Regions from separate parts of the Streptomyces sp. NPDC050625 genome, predicted to be linked through region 2. Evidence: riboswitches for the same ligand, from Rfam matches in the RefSeq annotation. Region 2 holds a riboswitch; the other holds the start of a gene.

Region 1 (7,456 bases), on a different contig from region 2:
GCGTGCGGCCCGCGTACGGGTCGGGCACGCAGCGTCTGTACAGCTTCCGGGACGTCGTCGTCCTGAAGATCGTCAAGCGGTTCCTGGACACCGGGGTCTCGCTGCAGAACATCCGTACCGCCGTCGTGCACCTCAGAGAACGCGGTTTCCGCGACCTGGAGCGCATGACGCTGATGAGCGACGGCGCCACGGTGTACGAGTGCACCTCGCCGGACGAGGTGCACGCCCTGCTCCAGGGCGGTCAGGGCATCTTCGGCATCGCGGTGGGCGTGGTGTGGCGGGACGTGGAAAGCGCGCTCTCCCAGTTGCACGGTGAACGCATCGACACGGGCGAGACCCTCGTCGGGCACAACCCCGCCGACGAACTCGCGCGGCGGCGCAACCGGGCCGTCTGAGGCGAGGTCCCCGGGCGCGGCCGACCGTGCCCCCGTCCCGCTCCGGGGCAATGTCAGTGGCGTGGTGCAGCATCGGAGTTGTGAGAAACGCGCCCACGATCCTGCATCTCGACATGGATGCCTTCTTCGCCTCGGTGGAGCAGGCATCCAAGCCGAGCCTGCGCGGGAAGGCCGTCGTCGTGGGCGGGCTCGGACCTCGCGGCGTGGTCGCCACGGCGTCGTACGAGGCGCGGGTCTTCGGGGTCCACTCGGCGATGCCCATGGCCCAGGCGCGCCGGCTGGCTCCGAACGCGGCGTATCTCGTGCCGCGCTTCGGCCTGTACCGGACGGTCAGCGAGCAGGTGATGGGGCTGCTGCGGGAGCTGTCCCCCCTGGTGGAGCCGCTGAGCCTGGACGAGGCGTTCATCGATCTGGAGGCCGGGGGAGCGGCCTGGGACGAGGAGTCCGCGCGGCTGGCCGGGGCCAAGCTGCGCGCGGACATACGGGCCGTCACAGGGCTCACCGGGTCGGTGGGGCTCGCGGCATCGAAGATGCTCGCCAAGATCGCCTCCGAGCAGGCCAAGCCAGACGGGCTGGTGCTGATCGAACCCGGGACCGAGCGGGCGCTGCTGGGCCCCATGTCGGTGCGGACGCTGCCGGGGGTCGGCCCGGCGACGGGCGACCACCTCCGCAGAGCCGGGATCACCACGGTCGACGAGATCGCCGAGGCGGGCGAGGACGAGCTCGTACGGCTGCTGGGCAAGGCGCATGGGCACGGGCTGTACGCCATGGCGCTGGCGCACGACGAGCGGCCCGTGGTGGCCGAGCGGGAGACCAAGTCGGTCTCGGTCGAGGACACGTACGACGTGGACATCCACGACCGGCTCAGAGTGGGTCTTGAGGTGCAGCGGCTCGCCGAGCGGTGCGTGCGGCGGCTGCGCGGGGCGGGGCTGTCGGGGCGGACCATCGTGCTGAAGGTGCGGCGGTACGACTTCTCCACGCTCACCCGGTCCGAGACGCTCCGTGGGCCCACGGACGATCCGGCGGTGGTGCGGGAGGCCGCCGCGCGGCTCCTCGACTCGGTGGACACGACGGGCGGTGTACGGCTGCTCGGTGTGGGCGTCTCCGGGCTCGCCGACTACACACAGGAGGACCTCTTCGCGCAGGCGGCGGGCGAGCGGGCCGACGCGGCGCCGGAGGAGAGCGTGGCCGAGCCCGCACCGGAAAGCCCGGCACCCGCCGAGCGGCACTGGTCGCCCGGTCATGACGTGCGGCACAGCGAGTACGGACACGGCTGGGTGCAGGGCAGCGGCCTCGGGCGGGTCACCGTGCGCTTCGAGACGCCGGACTCGGAGCCCGGGCGGGTGCGGACGTTCGGGGTCGACGACGCGGACCTGGAGCCGGCGGATCCGTTGCCGTTGGTCCCAGACGTGGGAGAGGGGGACGCCGAGGGGCGTCTTGGGCGAGCCCGGGTCGGAGAGAGCGCGGGCGACGAGGCCGAGGGCATATCAGGGGCGGCTCGCGGCGGCGAGCCGGAGCGGAGCACGGGGGAGCCCCGGGCCGCGACGACGCGGCCGTGAGGCACCGCCGGGAACGGCCGGAGAGCGAGGGCGTGCCGCCCTCGCTCTCCGGCCGTGCCGGGTCGGTCGACCTGGAGCTGGAGTCCGCGGGTCGTTCGTGGATCTTGCCGCCGGGACAGGAGCCCGCGTGCGCGCATCGGAGGGTCAGGCCCCACCGGGGGCTCACGGCGGGCGTCGGCGGGCTTGGGGGCGGAGCAGGGTGGCCGTGCGTCGCCGGGGCCGGTGCGGCTCGTCGCCAGGTCGCGGAGCCGTGGCGACGCCGTGGCTCCGAGCTTGGGCAGGCGCCTCTCAGAGGCTGCTCCGGCTCCGCCTCCGCTTCCTCGGTCGGTCCACCCTTTCGGCCTCAGGTCTCGTCCGTGCCTGCCAGGTTGCCGAAGTCGTGGTCGGGGAGGCGGGGCGGTGGGGCCACGTCCAGGCCGTAGTGGTGGTAGAGCTGGAGCTCCTGCTCCGGGGAGAGATGGCGGCCCACGCCGAAGTCGGGCGCGTCCTTGATGAGGGCTCGGTCGAACGGGACGTGGAGGGTGCCCTCGACCAGTTCACTGGGCTCCAGCGGGACGAAGGCGTCCCGCGAGAACAGGCCGGTGCGTATGGCCGCCCACTCCGGCACGCCGGTCGCGTCGTCGAGGTACACCTCGTCGATCGTGCCGATCTTGGTGCCATTGCGGTCGAACGCCTTGCGGCCGATCAGGTTGCGCGGATCGATGTCGGTCTGCACGGGCCCTCCACTTGGTCGCAACTCATCCGTAAGCACTACAAAAGAGCACAATCAAGGAGGCGGCCACTCGAAGGCCCGGGCGTTGACCTCGCTGGTAGTCTTGCAAACGGCTGCTGACCCCGTGCGGGAGAGTCCTCCGGACATCACCGGAGGCGCCGAAGGAGCAAATCCTCCCCGGAATCTCTCAGGCTCACGTACCGCACGGACGAGGTCACTCTGGAAAGCAGGGCGGGTGTCGACGGCTTCCGCTCTCACCGACGGTGAAAACCGGTGCCTTCGGGCGACCCGGTGAAGCTCTCAGGTTGAGATGACAGAGGGGGAGGCCGTCGGGGTACCCGTGCCGGGGTGCCCCTCGAAGGTCGCGTCAGACCAGGAGGCCTCCGCAATGACCGCCCATCGCATTCCGCTCACCGAGCTCGAACAGGGCATCCCCTTCGAACAGCGCCACATCGGGCCCGACCAGGAGGCGCGGGCCAAGATGCTCGCGCACGTCGGTTACGGCTCGCTCGACGAGCTCACCGCCGCCGCGGTGCCGGATGTGATCAAGAACGCCGACGCGCTCGACCTGCCGGGTGCCCGGACCGAGGCCGAGGTGCTCGCCGAGCTGCGCTCGCTCGCCGACAGCAACCAGGTGCTCGGCTCGATGATCGGACTCGGGTACTACGGGACCTTCACCCCGCCCGTCATCCTGCGCAACGTGATGGAGAACCCCGCCTGGTACACGGCCTACACGCCCTACCAGCCGGAGATCTCCCAGGGGCGCCTCGAAGCCCTGCTGAACTTCCAGACCATGGTCGCCGACCTCACCGGCCTGCCGACCTCCGGCGCCTCCCTCCTCGACGAGGGCACGGCCGCCGCCGAGGCTATGGCGCTGTCCCGGCGCATGGGCAAGAACAAGAAGGGCCTGTTCCTGGTCGACGCGGACGCGCTGCCGCAGACCATCGCCGTGATCGCGACGCGTGCCGAGCCGGCCGGCGTCGAGGTCGTGGTCGCCGACCTCAGCGACGGCATCCCGGCCGAGTTCGCCGAGCGCGAGATCAACGGCGTGCTCGTCCAGTACCCGGGCGCCTCCGGTGCCGTACGGGACATCAAGCCGGTCATCGACCAGGCGCACGAGCTGGGCGCGCTCGTCACCGTCGCCGCCGACCTGCTCGCGCTGACCCTGCTGGTCTCGCCGGGCGAGCTCGGCGCGGACATCGCCGTCGGCACGACCCAGCGCTTCGGCGTCCCGATGGGCTTCGGCGGACCGCACGCGGGCTACATGGCCGTGCACGAGAAGTTCGCGCGCAGCCTGCCCGGGCGCCTCGTCGGCGTCTCCGTCGACGCGGACGGCCACAAGGCCTACCGGCTCGCCCTGCAGACCCGTGAGCAGCACATCCGCCGCGAGAAGGCGACCAGCAACATCTGCACCGCGCAGGTGCTGCTGGCGGTGATGGCGGGCATGTACGCCGTCTACCACGGGCCGGAGGGCCTCAAGGCCATCGCGCGCCGCACCCACCGCTACGCCACGATCCTCGCCGAGGGCCTCAAGGCCGGCGGTGTCGAGATCGTCCACGGCGCCTACTTCGACACGCTGACCGCCAAGGTCACCGGCCGCGCCGACGAGATCGTCGCCGCCGCCCGGGACAACGGCGTCAACCTCCACCGGGCCGACGCCGACCACGTCTCCATCGCCTGCGACGAGACCACCAACAGGGCCCAGCTGGCCGCCGTGTGGTCGGCGTTCGGCGTCGAGGGCGACATCGAGGCGCTGGACGCGGCGACGGCGGAGGCCCTGCCGGGCGCGCTGCTGCGCTCCGACGCCTACCTCACCCACCCCGTCTTCCACGAGCACCGCTCCGAGACCGCGATGCTGCGCTACCTGCGCAAGCTGGCCGACCGCGACTACGCGCTCGACCGCGGCATGATCCCGCTCGGCTCCTGCACCATGAAGCTGAACGCGACCACCGAGATGGAGCCGGTCACCTGGCCCGAGTTCGGTCAGCTGCACCCCTTCGTGCCCGCCGAGCAGGCCGAGGGGTACCTCACGCTCATCCGTGAGCTGGAGGAGCGCCTCGCCGAGGTCACCGGCTACGACAAGGTCTCCCTGCAGCCCAACGCCGGCTCCCAGGGCGAGCTGGCCGGTCTGCTGGCCGTCCGCGGCTACCACCGCGCCAACGGCGACGAGCAGCGCACCATCTGTCTGATCCCGTCCTCCGCGCACGGCACCAACGCCGCGAGCGCCGTGATGGCCGGGATGAAGGTCGTCGTCGTGAAGACCGCCGAGGACGGCGAGATCGACGTCGAGGACCTGCGGGCCAAGATCGAGCAGTACCGCGACGAGCTCGCCGTGCTCATGATCACGTACCCGTCCACCCACGGTGTGTTCGAGGAGCACGTCGCCGACATCTGCGCCCAGGTGCACGAGGCGGGCGGCCAGGTCTACGTGGACGGCGCCAACCTCAACGCCCTGGTCGGCCTCGCCAAGCCCGGCCACTTCGGCGGTGACGTCTCCCACCTCAACCTGCACAAGACCTTCTGCATCCCGCACGGCGGCGGTGGTCCCGGCGTCGGCCCCGTGGGCGTACGGGCGCACCTCGCGCCGTACCTGCCGAACCACCCGATGCAGCCCGCGGCCGGCCCGGAGACGGGTGTCGGGCCGATCTCGGCGGCACCGTGGGGTTCCGCCGGCATCCTGCCGATCTCCTGGGCCTACGTCCGGCTCATGGGCGGCGAGGGGCTCAAGCGGGCCACGCAGGTGGCCGTGCTGAGCGCCAACTACGTCGCCAAGCGTCTGGAGCCGCACTACCCGGTGCTCTACACCGGCCCCGGCGGCCTCGTCGCGCACGAGTGCATCATCGACCTGCGTCCGCTGACCAAGGCGACCGGCGTGAGCGTCGACGACGTCGCCAAGCGGCTGATCGACTACGGCTTCCACGCGCCGACGATGTCGTTCCCGGTGGCCGGCACGCTGATGATCGAGCCGACCGAGTCCGAGGACCTGGCCGAGCTGGACCGGTTCTGCGATGCGATGATCGCGATCCGCGCGGAGATCGAGAAGGTCGGCTCGGGCGAGTGGCCGGCCGAGGACAACCCGCTGGGCAACGCGCCGCACACGGCGGCCGCGCTGGGCGGGGAGTGGGCGCACGCCTACAGCCGCGAGGAGGCCGTCTTCCCGGCCGGGGTCTCGGCCGCCGACAAGTACTGGCCGCCGGTGCGCCGTATCGACCAGGCCTTCGGTGACCGGAACCTGGTCTGCTCGTGCCCGCCGATGGACGCGTACGAGGGCTGACCGGCCTGAGAGTGCATGCGTGAGGGCTCCCACCCCGGCCGGGGTGGGAGCCCTTCGTGTGTCACGCGGTCCCTAGGGGTGTCACGCGGTCCCCTCGCGTGTCACGCGGTGGCGAGGGACACCTCGGTCGCCTTGATCAGTGCGACGACGGGGGACCCGGCCGTCAGGGCGAGGTCGGCGACGGCGTCCCTGGTGACCGCGGCGGTCAGCGCACCGCCGTCGAAGGCCAGCTTGACCGAGGCCATCGCGCTGCCGGTGGCGATGTCGGTGACCGTGCCCGGGAGTTGGTTGCGGATCGACACTCCCTCGACCGGGCCGGTGGCGAGGGCGACCTCGGTCGACTTCACCAGGGCCCGTACGGCCGAGCCGGGGGCCAGGCCGAGTTCGTGCACGGCCTCCAGGGTGATCGCCGCGGTGAGGGCCTGGCCGCCGGCGAGACGGATCCCCACGGTGGCCATCACCTCGCCGGGGGTGATGGCGGTGACGGTGCCGGGGAGTTGATTGCGGATGCTCAGCGTCATGAGCACCCACCGTAGGGCGCCGGATGGCTTATGCCGGGTATGCGTGGGTCTGCGTCGCCTTGACCGTCGCCCAGACCGGTGCGCCCGGGTGCAGGTCGAGTTCGGCGGCGGCGACCGTGGTGAGGTCGGCGGCGAGCGGGAGGTCGCCGGTGAGGTCGGCGCGGATCTGGTCGCCGTGGGTCTCCAGACCGGCGACCTCGCAGCGCCACAGGTTGCGGGCGCTGGATCCGGTGGGGCGGTCCCGGTAGAGGGTGACGGCGCCCGGCGGGAACGCCACGAAGACCGGTCCGGTGAGGTCTTCCGTGGTCGTGATGGCGGGACCGGCGTCCAGGCGGACCGTGTGTCCGTCGGCGGTGCCCTTGTAGAGGTTCAGACCGACCAGCTGCGCGATGTAGTCCGTGCGCGGACGGCGGGCGATGTCGGCGGGGGAGCCTTCCTGGACGACGCGGCCGTGCTCGATCACGACCAGGCGGTCGGCGAGCACCATCGCGTCCAGCGGATCGTGGGTCACCAGGACGGCAACGGCCTCGAAGTCGGCCAGATGGCGGCGGAGTTGGGCGCGCACCTCCAGGCGGGTGCGGGCGTCGAGGGCGGCGAGCGGCTCGTCCAGGAGCAGCAGCCGGGGGTGGGTGGCCAGGGCGCGGGCCAGGGCGACGCGCTGTGCCTGGCCGCCGGAGAGGCGGCGGGGCCTGGCACCGGCGTGCTCGGCCAGGCCCATGCGCTGCAGCCAGGCGGTGGCCTGCGCCCGGGCCTCGGCCTTGGTCGCGCCCTGGCAGCGCGGGCCGAAGGCCACGTTGTCCAGGGCGGACAGATGCGGGAAGAGCAGATAGTCCTGGAAGACGACGCCGACCGGACGGGACTCCGGGGGTGTACGGTCCAGCGAGGTGCCGTCCAGCCGCAGGTGGCCGCCCGTGAGCCGCACGAGGCCGGCGAGCGCCCGCAGGGCCGTGGTCTTTCCGGCGCCGTTCGGGCCCAGCAGCGCGACCACGTCGCCC
Region 2 (7,456 bases):
GCGAACAGCAGCAGCGGGAACGCCAGGAAGGTGTCCATCAGCCGGCTGATGGCGCTGTCGACCCAGCCGCCGTAGTAGCCGGCGACGACGCCGAGCACGGTACCGATGATCACGGACAGCAGGGTGGCTCCGCCGGCGACCAGCAGCGAGACCCAGGAGCCCTCGATGATGCGGGCGAGCATGTCACGGCCGTACTGCGGCTCCACGCCCAGCGGGTGGTCCCAGCTCATACCGCCCCAGCTGCCCTTGGGGGCCAGCAGGGCCGGGTCGATGAGGTCCTGGTGGAACTGGTTGGGGTCCAGCCCGAAAGCCCACTCGATCGGCTTCGCGAGCACCGCCATCAGCACGAGCAGGATGACGACGACGCCACCCGCCACGGCCAGTTTATCCCGTTTGAACCGGGTCCAAGCGATCTGCGAGAGTGAACGCCCCTCGATCTGGGCTTTCTTGACCCCGGCGAGCACAGCCTCGGGCGGGGTCTCGGCCTCGGCTCCGGTGGTCTCGATCGGTGCGGTCACTATGAACCCGACCCCTCTCGCCGGTGGTGACCGGCCTGCGCCTGCCGCGGATTGCGGCTTTGTCGACTTGCTCATCGATCACCGGATCGACGATCCGGTGTCTGAGTCGCGAGTCTTCAGCGTGGTCACGATCACCCGCCAGATCTGACGGTGAAAGTATGCGCAACCGTGATGCAGCCTGTGGTTACCCGTTATGCGGACGGGCAGTTGCGGGGGGCGGACACCGCCAAACCGCCTATGAGTGAACAAAAGCCGAAAATTCACCCATATCTACGCGCGAAGATCTCTCTAAAACATCAAACAGGGACATACCCGCGAAAGTTGGGCGCGAGGCTCAGTACGCTCCGCTCTGCGGCAGCTGGGCCCAGTAGCCCCCACCTGCGGCGGGAGCGGCGTGCGCCTCACGGTCGTAGAAGGGGCGGGCGCCGGCCCGCATCCACATCACGACCGGGTCGTACTCGTCCGTCATCGCCACCGTCGACACCGGCAGCCCGTCCGGGACAGCGCCGACGGACTGCTGCATCATCGCCCGCACCGAGTCGACCGCGGGCGGGGAAGTGTCGTACACGTCCAGGCCGATGGCCAGGTACGGCGCCCCCAGCGCCGGTTGCACCCAGGCCCGGCGCAGCGAGCGGACCGCCGGGGTGCGGTGGGCGTTCTGCGCGAGCAGGGCGTAGAACTGGGGGATCTCGATGGCCGGTTCGGACAGCCGCAGCGGGCCCGCCGGCTGACGGTCCAGGCCGGTGGCGATGCGGCGCAGGTCGAGCCAGGGGATGCCCAGGCCGCCGCCGGGCGCGTGCGGGTTCAGCCAGAGGCCGTAGTGGTCGGGGTAGAGCGTGCGGGCCACGTCGAGGCCGTCGACGACCTCGTACGATCTGTTCCAGCCGCTGGCTGACAGCTCCTGGGCGGAGGTGACGCAGGGCGCGTAGCCGTACCCGTCGACCTCCATGTTTCCGTACTGGGCGTCCGGGGAGCCGCTCTGGCCGTGCCACAGGAGCATCCAGACCTGGCCGGAGGACGGGGTCGCCAGTGTGCGCAGCAGTGCCTCGTAGGCGTCGTAGCGCCCGGGCGTGACTTGCCGCAGCATGTGCTCGACCTGTCCGGTCGCGGTGCCGCTGCCGCTCGCGCTCACCTGGTTTACCGCCCCTTCGAGAAGTTGCCCCGCGTATGGAAACAGCTTAAGCGCCCGATGGCTCAGGACCCGGTGCGCGCAGGCGAAGCGCGCTTCAGTGGCCGTGCTGATAGAACGGCCTGACGTTGTCCCTCATCCAGTGGCCCACCGGGTCCTCCGCCACGTCGAGCAGTACGAGGTTGACCGGCCACCGCACCGGGGCGTTGCCCAGGGCCCTGCCCAGGGCTTCCAGGGGGAGCGCTCGCAGGTCGCCCTCCCACCGGGACAGTTCGACGCCCACGAACATCACCGGGTCCGCGGTCTCGATCGCGGCCAGGCAGCGGCGGGCCGTGGCGACCACGCCCGTCCCGGCGAACTCCGCCGAGGCCGCGGCGAGGAAGTCGACCGGGTCGTCCTGCCAGTCGGGTTCGAAGAGGCGGACGCGGCCGCCGGTCGAGGGGCCGTCGAGTTCGGTGCGCCCCGCCCGGCACAGCTCGGCGACCGCCTCCGGCGGGAGCGGGACGCCGACCACGCCGTCCGGGTTGATCGCGAGGCCGACCTGCGGGGGCAGACCGCGGGCGAACTCCACGGCGGGGGCGATGCTGTACGACATGTGGGAGCCGGCGACCTGGCGGAACTGCTCCTCGGAGCTGAACACCGGGACGTAGACCTGGCCCTCGATCTCCATCGTGGGCAGATCCAGGGGACCGCTGTTCGGGCCGCCGCCGTTGGGCAGCGGGATCCATACGAAGCTGCGGCTCAGGACCTCGACGATCCGGGCGCCGGCCGACGGCACGCCGAGTGACGCCGACAGCACCTCCTCCAGCTCGTTGCCGGGCCATCCGCCGTGAGGATGGGGGTGCGCCTGTGCCGGGAAGTCCGTGGGGAAGTCCGCCGGGAAGTCCATCTGCCTACCGCCTGCTGGGAACCACTGGTATGGCTGGAAAGGCTAGCGGGTACCGGTGACCCGGCCTTACCGCGCGAAGCCGATCCGGTGCAGGACATCTGCGGCGGCCCGGTCCAGCAGCACCGCCGAGCCGCAGCCCTCGGGCAGCTCGCCCCGCTCCACCGTGCGCAGGAGGCGGGCGGCGGCCCTGCGGTGGCGCAGGAAGGCGTAGCGGGAGACACCGCGACCGCGCTCGCGCTGGCCCTCCAGTGCGGTGTCCGGGGCGACGTCGAGCAGCAGCAGGTGCAGGGTGCCGCCACGGCGGCGGGCCTCGCGGGCCAGCCAGTCGCGCACCCATGCCTGGGCACCGCAGTCGTGCACGACGACCCCCTCGCCCGAGCGCAGGGCGCGGCGCAGCCCGGCGTAGTGGGCGAGGCGGACCAGGGGGCGGTAGACCGCGTACGGCAGGAGGCGGGGCATACGGGCGTCCCAGCGGTCACGGGTGTCCTGGGAGTCGATGCGCGCGCCCCGGACCGCCCGCCGCATCAGGGTGGACTTGCCGCTGCCCGGCAGGCCGGTGATCACGACCAGGTCGCCGGGGCCGAAGAGCAGGCCGTGCGGGCTGTGCCCGGCGCGGTCGCGCAGATCGCGGACGACCGGTGCCGGGCGCTCGTCGCAGCGTCCGCGGGCCGGGGCGGCGCGCCGCTTCGGCAGGGCCATGCCCGTGGTCGTGGCGTACGCAGTGGTCCTGTTCACCGTGATCGTCCTCCCCTTGGGCTCGGAGACCCCTGCCCGTCGAGTGTAAAGAGAAGGTAATGCCCGATGTCTCGCGTTTTCATGCGCGTACTGCCACAGCCCGGTTACAGAAGCCGACCTGCCGCGCGCGGGCGAGGCGTGCAATGATGTGGCCGCCAACTGCATACCGGCCGTTTGAATCCGCGCGGGAGAGTCCTCGGCAGCACATGCCGGGGCGCCGAAGGAGCAAGTCCCTCCCTTGAATCTCTCAGGCACCGTTACCGCGCGGGCGAGGCACATCTGAAAAGCGGGCCGCCGTGACGGTGGCCCCACCCAAGGTGCAAGCCGTGGTCGTCCCGGACAGGGGTGGTCATGGCGAACCTCTCAGGTTCCGATGACAGATGGGGAGGAACGACCTCGCCTTCCCCCACGCTCGAATTCGGCTCGCGCGGGGGACCCCCATCGCCTTGGGAGACAACCGACCGATGAGCAGTACCGAACTCCGTCATACCGCGCTCGATGCGCTGCATCGCTCGCTCGGTGCGACCATGACCGACTTCGCCGGCTGGGACATGCCGCTGCGTTACGGCTCCGAGCGCGACGAGCACATCGCCGTGCGCACGAAGGCCGGACTCTTCGACCTCTCGCACATGGGCGAGATCACGGTGACGGGCGCTGAGGCGGCGAAGTTCCTGAACTTCGCGCTCGTCGGCAACATCGCCTCCGTCGGGGTGGGCCGCGCCCGCTACACCATGATCTGCCAGGCCGACGGCGGCATCCTGGACGACCTGATCGTCTACCGGCTGGCCGAGACCGAGTACATGGTCGTGGCCAACGCCTCCAACGCCCAGGTGGTTCTGGACGCGCTGCTGGAACGTTCGCCCGGCTTCGACGCCGAGGTCCGCGACGACCGCGACGCCTACGCGCTGATCGCCGTCCAGGGCCCCGAGTCCCCCGGCATCCTGAAGTCCCTGACCGATGCCGACCTGGACGGCCTGAAGTACTACGCGGGCCTGCCCGGCACCGTCGCCGGTGTCCCCGCGCTGATCGCCCGTACCGGCTACACCGGCGAGGACGGCTTCGAGCTGTTCGTGAAGCCGGAGCACGCCGTCGAGCTGTGGCAGGCGTTGACCAAGGCCGGCGAGGGCGTCGGCCTGGTCCCCTGTGGCCTGTCCTGCCGTGACACGCTCCGCCTGGAGGCGGGCATGCCGCTGTACGGGCACGAGCTGACGACCTCCCTCACACCCTTCGACGCCGGGCTGGGCCGGGTGGTGAAGTTCGAGAAGGAGGGCGACTTCGTGGGGCGCGAGGCGCTCACCGAGGCCGCGGCCCGCGCCGAGCAGAACCCGCCGCGCGTCCTGGTCGGCCTGGTCGCCGAGGGGCGCCGGGTCCCCCGCGCGGGGTACGCGGTCGTCGCCGGCGGCGCGGTGATCGGCGAGGTCACCTCGGGTGCCCCCTCCCCCACGCTGGGCAAGCCCATCGCGATGGCCTACGTCGACGCGGCGCACTCCGCGCCCGGTGCGGCGGGCGTCGGCGTGGACATCCGCGGCAGCCACGAACCGTACGAGGTCGTGGCACTGCCCTTCTACAAGCGCCAGAAGTAGAGACTGATCACCGGGCCCCTCGCCCCGCCCACTTGTGATGCCGGGCACATCACCCCGCTCACCTGCGGTTTCAGTACTCCCCCAGTCATCAGCACCACCCCGCGTACAGGAGAATTCAGGCCATGAGCAACCCCCAGCAGCTGCGCTACAGCAAGGAGCACGAGTGGCTGTCGGGCGCCGAGGACGGCGTCTCGACGGTCGGTATCACCGAGTTCGCGGCCAACGCGCTCGGCGATGTCGTCTACGCCCAGCTCCCCGAGGTCGGCTCCACGGTGACCGCGGGCGAGTCCTGCGGCGAACTGGAGTCCACGAAGTCGGTCTCCGACCTGTACTCGCCGGTCACGGGTGAGGTCACCGAGATCAACGAGGACGTCGTCAACGACCCCTCCCTGGTGAACTCGGCCCCCTTCGAGGGCGGCTGGCTGTTCAAGGTACGCGTCACGGACGAGCCGGCCGACCTGCTCTCCGCCGACGAGTACGTCGCCCACACCGCCGGCTGAGGAGTCGTAGACGTATGTCCGTCCTGAACACGCCCCTGCACGAACTCGACCCGGACGTGGCCGCCGCGGTCGACGCCGAGCTGCTCCGCCAGCAGTCCACCCTCGAAATGATCGCCTCGGAGAACTTCGCTCCGGCCGCGGTCATGGAGGCCCAGGGCTCGGTCCTCACCAACAAGTACGCCGAGGGCTACCCGGGCCGCCGCTACTACGGCGGCTGCGAGCACGTCGACGTCGCCGAGCAGATCGCCATCGACCGGGTCAAAGAGCTGTTCGGCGCCGAGTACGCCAATGTGCAGCCGCACTCGGGCGCCTCGGCCAACCAGGCCGCGCTCTTCGCGCTGGCCCGGCCCGGCGACACCATCCTCGGTCTGGACCTGGCCCACGGCGGCCACCTGACCCACGGCATGCGGCTGAACTTCTCCGGCAAGCAGTTCGACGTGGTCGCCTACCACGTGGACGAGGCCGGCCTGGTCGACATGGCCGAGGTCGAGCGGCTCGCCAAGGAGCACCGCCCGAAGGTGATCATCGCGGGCTGGTCGGCGTACCCGCGGCAGCTGGACTTCGCCGAGTTCCGCCGGATCGCCGACGAGGTCGAGGCGTATCTGTGGGTCGACATGGCGCACTTCGCCGGTCTCGTCGCGGCGGGTCTGCACCCGAACCCGGTCGAGTACGCCGATGTCGTCACCTCCACCACCCACAAGACGCTGGGCGGCCCGCGCGGCGGCATCATCCTCGCCAAGAAGGACTTCGCGAAGAAGCTCAACTCCTCCGTCTTCCCGGGCTTCCAGGGCGGTCCCCTGGAGCACGTGATCGCGGCCAAGGCGGTCTCCTTCAAGGTCGCCGCCTCGGAGGACTTCAAGGAGCGCCAGCGCCGTACGGTCGAGGGCGCGCGGATCCTCGCCGAGCGGCTCACCGCGGCCGACGCCCGCGAGGCCGGGGTCAACGTGCTGACCGGCGGCACCGATGTGCATCTGATCCTGGTCGACCTGCGCGAGTCCGAGCTGGACGGTCAGCAGGCCGAGGACCGCCTCCACGAGGTCGGCATCACGGTCAACCGGAACGCGGTCCCGAACGACCCGCGTCCGCCCATGGTGACCTCCGGTCTGCGGATCGGTACGCCGGCCCTGGCGACCCGCGGCTTCGCGGCCGAGGACTTCGCCGAGGTCGCGGATGTGATCGCCGAGGCGCTGAAGCCGTCCTACGACGCGGAGGCCCTGAAGGCCCGGGTCAAGGCCCTGGCCGACAAGCACCCGCTGTACCCGGGGCTGTCCAAGTAGTTCACCCCGGCGCGGGCACCGCGCACACTGGAAGCGCACGTTTCTTCCGTGGGCGCGGTGCCCCACCCCTTCGCACCACCCCCGTACTGAGGAGTCACCGTGGCCATCTCGGTCTTCGACCTGTTCTCGATCGGCATCGGCCCGTCCAGCTCCCACACGGTGGGACCGATGCGCGCGGCACGCATGTTCGCCCGCCGGCTGCGCAATGAGGGCGTGCTGGAGTCCGTCACCTCCATACGTTCCGAGCTGTACGGCTCCCTCGGCGCCACGGGCCACGGCCACGGCACGCCCAAGGCGGTGCTGCTGGGCCTGGAGGGCGAGTCTCCGCGGACGGTGGACGTGGAGACGGCGGACGACCGGGTGGCACAGATCAAATCGGGCGGGCGGATCCGTCTCCTCGGCGAGCACGAGATCGCGTTCTCCTTCGACGACGACCTGAAGCTGCACCGCCGCAAGGCGCTGCCGTACCACGCGAACGGCATGACCCTGTGGGCGTACGACGCCGAGGGCACGGAGCTGCTCTCGAAGACGTACTACTCGGTGGGCGGCGGCTTCGTCGTCGACGAGGAAGCGGTCGGCGCCGACCGGATCAAGCTGGACGACACGGTTCTGAAGTACCCCTTCCGCACGGGCGACGAGCTGCTGCGCCTGACGAAGGAGACGGGCCTGTCCATCTCCTCCCTCATGCTGGAGAACGAGCGGGCCTGGCGCACCGAGGCGGAGATTCGCGCGGGCCTGCTGGAGATCTGGCGCGTGATGCAGGCGTGCGTGTCCCGCGGTATGACCCGCGAGGGCATCCTGCCGGGCGGGCTGCGGGTCAAGCGC

Evidence for each region. Region 2 has a riboswitch for glycine ahead of gcvT (glycine cleavage system aminomethyltransferase GcvT). Riboswitches for the same ligand answer to the same signal wherever they lie in the genome.
Region 1: it holds a riboswitch for glycine, as region 2 does, so the genes downstream of both, gcvP (aminomethyl-transferring glycine dehydrogenase) here and gcvT (glycine cleavage system aminomethyltransferase GcvT) in region 2, are expected to answer to the same signal.

Annotation. Positions count from the first base shown of each region.
Region 1 covers NZ_JBFAIQ010000020.1:170,032-177,487, reverse strand. The annotation lists gene AB0I54_RS33700 (MerR family transcriptional regulator) at 1-395, shown strand, start outside; gene AB0I54_RS33695 (DNA polymerase IV) at 476-1,954, shown strand; gene AB0I54_RS33690 (PRC-barrel domain-containing protein) at 2,298-2,669, opposite strand; glycine riboswitch at 2,784-2,879, shown strand; gene gcvP (aminomethyl-transferring glycine dehydrogenase) at 3,055-5,940, shown strand; gene AB0I54_RS33680 (TOBE domain-containing protein) at 6,042-6,461, opposite strand; gene AB0I54_RS33675 (ABC transporter ATP-binding protein) at 6,490-7,456, opposite strand, start outside.
Region 2 covers NZ_JBFAIQ010000037.1:12,399-19,854, forward strand. The annotation lists gene AB0I54_RS41670 (ABC transporter permease) at 1-518, opposite strand, end outside; gene AB0I54_RS41675 (enhanced serine sensitivity protein SseB C-terminal domain-containing protein) at 853-1,605, opposite strand; gene AB0I54_RS41680 (enhanced serine sensitivity protein SseB) at 1,745-2,536, opposite strand; gene AB0I54_RS41685 (AAA family ATPase) at 2,603-3,277, opposite strand; glycine riboswitch at 3,447-3,544, shown strand; gene gcvT (glycine cleavage system aminomethyltransferase GcvT) at 3,736-4,854, shown strand; gene gcvH (glycine cleavage system protein GcvH) at 4,977-5,354, shown strand; gene glyA (serine hydroxymethyltransferase) at 5,369-6,631, shown strand; gene AB0I54_RS41705 (L-serine ammonia-lyase) at 6,731-7,456, shown strand, end outside.